DNA from 2 places in the Streptomyces sp. NPDC043896 genome. Region 2 is predicted to be linked to the other one. Evidence: riboswitches for the same ligand, from Rfam matches in the RefSeq annotation. Region 2 holds a riboswitch; the other holds the start of a gene.
What was found. Region 2 has a riboswitch for S-adenosylmethionine ahead of thrC (threonine synthase). Riboswitches for the same ligand answer to the same signal wherever they lie in the genome.
Positions count from the first base shown of each region.

Region 1: linked by a shared signal. The riboswitch ahead of AC069X_RS12675 (aminotransferase class V-fold PLP-dependent enzyme) and the one ahead of thrC (threonine synthase) in region 2 are both predicted to bind S-adenosylmethionine.

Region 1 is NZ_JBWKEE010000007.1:182,859-185,053, forward strand. Features, by position in the region: gene AC069X_RS12675 (aminotransferase class V-fold PLP-dependent enzyme) at 1-1,014, opposite strand, end outside; SAM riboswitch class IV at 1,240-1,356, opposite strand; gene trpD (anthranilate phosphoribosyltransferase) at 1,546-2,195, opposite strand, start outside.
Region 2 is NZ_JBWKEE010000035.1:63,330-65,524, reverse strand. Features, by position in the region: gene AC069X_RS34860 (glucosyl-3-phosphoglycerate synthase) at 1-683, opposite strand, end outside; SAM riboswitch class I at 897-1,035, shown strand; gene thrC (threonine synthase) at 1,053-2,195, shown strand, end outside.

The DNA of each region.
Region 1 (2,195 bases), on a different contig from region 2:
GACCTCCGCCAGACCCTCCCGGACCTTCGCGATGAGGTGCTCCTCCCGGGCGACGAGGTTCTCGAAGCCGGCCTCCTCCAGCGCGCGGCAGGCGGAGGCGATGGAGTAGACGCCGATGACGTTCGGGGAGCCGGCCTCGTGGCGCGCGGCGGTGGTGTGCCACTCGACGTCGACGCCGCCGTCCTCGCGGCGGGCGACCTTGCGGGAGGCGCCGCCGCCCGCGAGGTACGGCTCCGCCTCCTGGAGCCAGTCGGCGCGGCCGGCCAGCACGCCCGAGCCGAAGGGGGCGTACAGCTTGTGCCCCGAGAAGGCGACCCAGTCCACGTCGAGCTCCCGGACGGAGACGGGGTGGTGGGGGGCCAGCTGGGCGGCGTCCAGCACGATCCGGGCGCCGTGGGCGTGCGCGGCGGCGGCGAGCTCCTTCACCGGCCACAGCTCTCCGGTGACGTTGGAGGCGCCGGTGACGCAGACCAGCGCCGGACCGTACGGCTCGCGGTCGGCCAGGGCGCGCTCCAGGGTGGCGACGGCCTCGCCGGGGGTGCGCGGGGCGTCGAGGCAGGTGACCCGGGCGTCGCCCCAGGGCAGCAGCGAGGCATGGTGCTCGGTCTCGAAGACGAACACCCGGCAGTCGGCGGGCAGCGCGGCGGCGAGCAGGTTGAGGGAGTCGGTGGTGGACCGGGTGAAGACCACCTGGTCGGAGGGCCGGCAGTCGAGGAACCGGGCGACCGTGGCCCGGCTCTGCTCGAAGAGGTCGGTGGACAGCTGCGAGAGGTAGCCGGCGCCGCGGTGGACGCTGCCGTAGTACGGGGCGTACGCGGCGACGTCGTCCCAGACCCGCTGGAGCGCGGGGGCGCTCGCCGCGTAGTCGAGGGCGGCGTACGTGACCTCGCCGCCGGTGACCAGCGGGACGGTGACGTCCCGGCCCAGAACGGCCAGCGGCTCGGCGCAGGCAGGGGCGTCGGCGCAGGCGGAGGAGGAGGCGGCGGTGGCGGCGGCGTTCAGGGATGCGGACATGGCGGTATCTCCCGGCAGGCAGGGCTGAATGGCTTCGGTGTGCCCGTACGCGGGTACGGCGGCGCGTGACGGCGGCCGTCGGGGGTACGGGAAATGCCTCGGACTGATCGGGGGTACGCGGAAACGACCCTGATCCGAGGGTGGAAGAAGGGGCGGAGTCGCCCTATCGCATTCGCTTGCTCACGGAAAACGCTCCTCGAGAGACCAGGACCCCTGGTGTCGAGGGATCCGCGCTTGCCGTAGACCTCTCTGCCTACGACCTGGTCATCACCCGGGGCACCCCGCCACGGAAGGAGGGTTGCCGGACAGCAAGCCGGGGCCAAAACGCTGTCACTCGTGACCTTGGAGAGCATCCTGCCACAAGATCCCGCACGCGCAAGACCCCGGTCCACATCGTGGACCGGGGTCTCCTTCTCTCACGCCGCTCTCGCACCGCTCGGCCGCGGGCGGCCTCCGGGGCTTCGACCGGCTGCGCCGGCCTCCGGCCGCCGGACCCGGGACGGCTCCCGTGCACCCGACGCCCGGCCGGGGTTACGCGTTGCTGGCCGCCACCCAGCGCTCCAGCGCCGCCCGGGCGGAACCGGAGTCGATGGCCTCGGCCGCACGGGCCATGGCCGCCGCGAGCTGCTCCTCCAGCGTGCCCGTGCCGGGGTCCAGGGCCACCAGGGCCGACGCGGAGTTCAGCAGCACGGCGTCGCGGACCGGGCCCGTCTCCCCCGCCAGCAGGCGGCGGGCGACGTCCGCGTTGTACGACGGGTCGCCGCCGCGCAGCGCCGAGATGTCGACCGTCTCGATGCCGACGTCACGCGGGTCGAAGGCGTGCTCCGTGACCTCGCCGTCGCGGACCCACCACACCCGGGAGGTCCCGGTGGTGGTCAGCTCGTCCAGGCCGTCGTCACCGCGGAAGACCAGGGCGGAGGTGTTCCGTTCGGCGAGCACCCCGGCCATGATCGGGGCCAGCCTCCCGTCCGCGACACCGACCGCCTGCGCCTTGACCCGGGCGGGGTTGGTGAGCGGGCCCAGGCCGTTGAACGCGGTGCGCACCCCCAGGTCCCGGCGGGCCGAGGCCGCGTACCGCAGGGCCGGGTGGAAGACGACGGCGGCACAGAAGGTGATGCCGGCCTCCTCCGCCACCTGCGCCACCCGTTCCGGGGTCAGGGCGAGGTTGACGCCCAGCTTCT
Region 2 (2,195 bases):
AGCGCGTCCACCAGCAGGCCCAGCTCCACCCCGTACCCGACGGGGAAGGGCAGGCGTTCCAGCAGGGAGCGGCGTACGGCGTACTCGCCGCCCAGCGGCTGGACGAAGCCGGCCAGCTGGGGCCAGTGGAGGTTCAGGAGCGGGCGGGCCACCAGCTCCGTGACGCGGCCGCCCTGGCCGGGGGCGTCCCCGAGGGGGCGGTCGTACATCGCCTTGACGAACTGCACCTGCGGGTCGGTGAGCAGCGGGCCGACGATCCCGGAGACGAAGGCGGAGTCGAAGTCGCGCAGGTCGGCGTCGACGAAGCAGACGACGTCCCCGGTGGTGGCCAGGAGCGAGCGCCACAGGACCTCGCCCTTGCCGGGCAGGGCGGGGATCCGGGGCAGGATCTCGTCCCGGTGCACGACGCGCGCGCCGGCCTTGGCCGCGACCTCGGCCGTGCGGTCGGTGGAGCCCGAGTCGACGACCACCAGCTCGTCCACCAGGGGGACGGCCGGGGCCTCGATCAGGTCCCGCCGGATGATCTCGACGATCTCCCCGACGGTGGCCTCCTCGTCGAGCGCGGGCAGCACCACGCTCACCGTCGTCCCGGCCGCCCGTTTCCGGTCGAGCAGCTGGTCGAGCGGTCGGTCGGCGGCGGACCAGGAGCGGTCTGCCAGCCAGCGCTCCACCTCATCCAGCACTCTCAGCACTCCCTGCGCTTATCTGCGGCATACCCGACACGTCACACTCGGCGGTTTTCGGCCGAATTGTGATCCATCTCGCGGTTCGGACGGCTGTCTCAACCACCCGTCCCTTCGGTTACAGTCTTGAACAACGCGAGAGACCACCGCATGCCGGGGGTCCCGCGCACAAACGCACCGGCGCGCCAGAGAGCGCGTGTGCCGGTGCCATACCGCTCATCCAGAGGGGCAGAGGGACACGGCCCGTTGAAGCCCCGGCAACCCTCCAGTCGGTTCTCGCACGCGCGGGGCCCCGGCTAGGGAAGGTGCCAATTCCGTCTCATGGCGAAGTGCGCCATGGGGAAGATGAGGAGAAAGGGCCTCGCCATCATGGCTGCACAGACTGTCGCCACCTCTGTCGACCTCGGACCCGCCACCGGACTTTCCTGTCGCGAGTGCGGTACCCGTTTCGAGCTCGGCCCCATCTTCGCCTGCGTCGAGTGCTTCGGCCCCCTGGAAGTCGCCTACGAGCTCCCGCTCGGCGACCCGGAGGCCCTGCGCGCGGCGATCGAGGCGGGCCCGAACAACATCTGGCGCTACGCGCCGCTGCTGCCCGTCCCGGCGGACGTGGCCTCCAAGCCGAGCCTGAACCCCGGCTTCACCAAGCTCGTGGACGCCGAGAACCTGGCCAAGGAGCTGGGCGTCACCGGCAAGCTCTACGTCAAGGACGACTCCGGCAACCCGACGCACTCCTTCAAGGACCGCGTCGTCGCGATCGCCGTCGAGGCCGCCCGCGCCTTCGGCTTCACCACCCTCTCCTGCTCCTCCACCGGCAACCTGGCCGGCGCCGTCGGCGCCGCGGCCGCCCGCGCCGGCTTCCGCTCCTGCGTGTTCATCCCGCACGACCTGGAGCAGGGCAAGGTCGTCATGGCCGGTGTCTACGGTGGCGACCTGGTCGGCATCGAGGGCAACTACGACGACGTGAACCGCTTCTGCTCCGAGCTCATCGGCGACCCGCTGGGCGAGGGCTGGGGCTTCGTCAACGTCAACCTGCGCCCCTACTACGGCGAGGGTTCCAAGACCCTGGCGTACGAGATCTGCGAGCAGCTCGGCTGGCAGCTGCCCGACCAGCTCGTCATCCCGATCGCGTCCGGCTCCCAGCTGACGAAGATCGACAAGGGCCTCCAGGAGCTGATCAAGCTCGGTCTCGTCGAGGACAAGCCGTACAAGATCTTCGGTGCCCAGGCCGAGGGCTGCTCCCCGGTGTCCACCGCCTTCAAGGCCGGTCACGACGTGGTCCGCCCGCAGAAGCCGAACACCATCGCCAAGTCCCTGGCCATCGGCAACCCGGCGGACGGCCCGTACGTCCTGGACATCGCGCGCCGCACCGGCGGCTACGTGGAGGACGTCACCGACGAGCAGGTCGTCGAGGCGATCAAGATCCTGGCGCGCGCCGAGGGCATCTTCGCCGAGACCGCGGGCGGCGTGACCGTCGGCGTGACGAAGAAGCTCATCGAGAACGGTCAGCTCGAC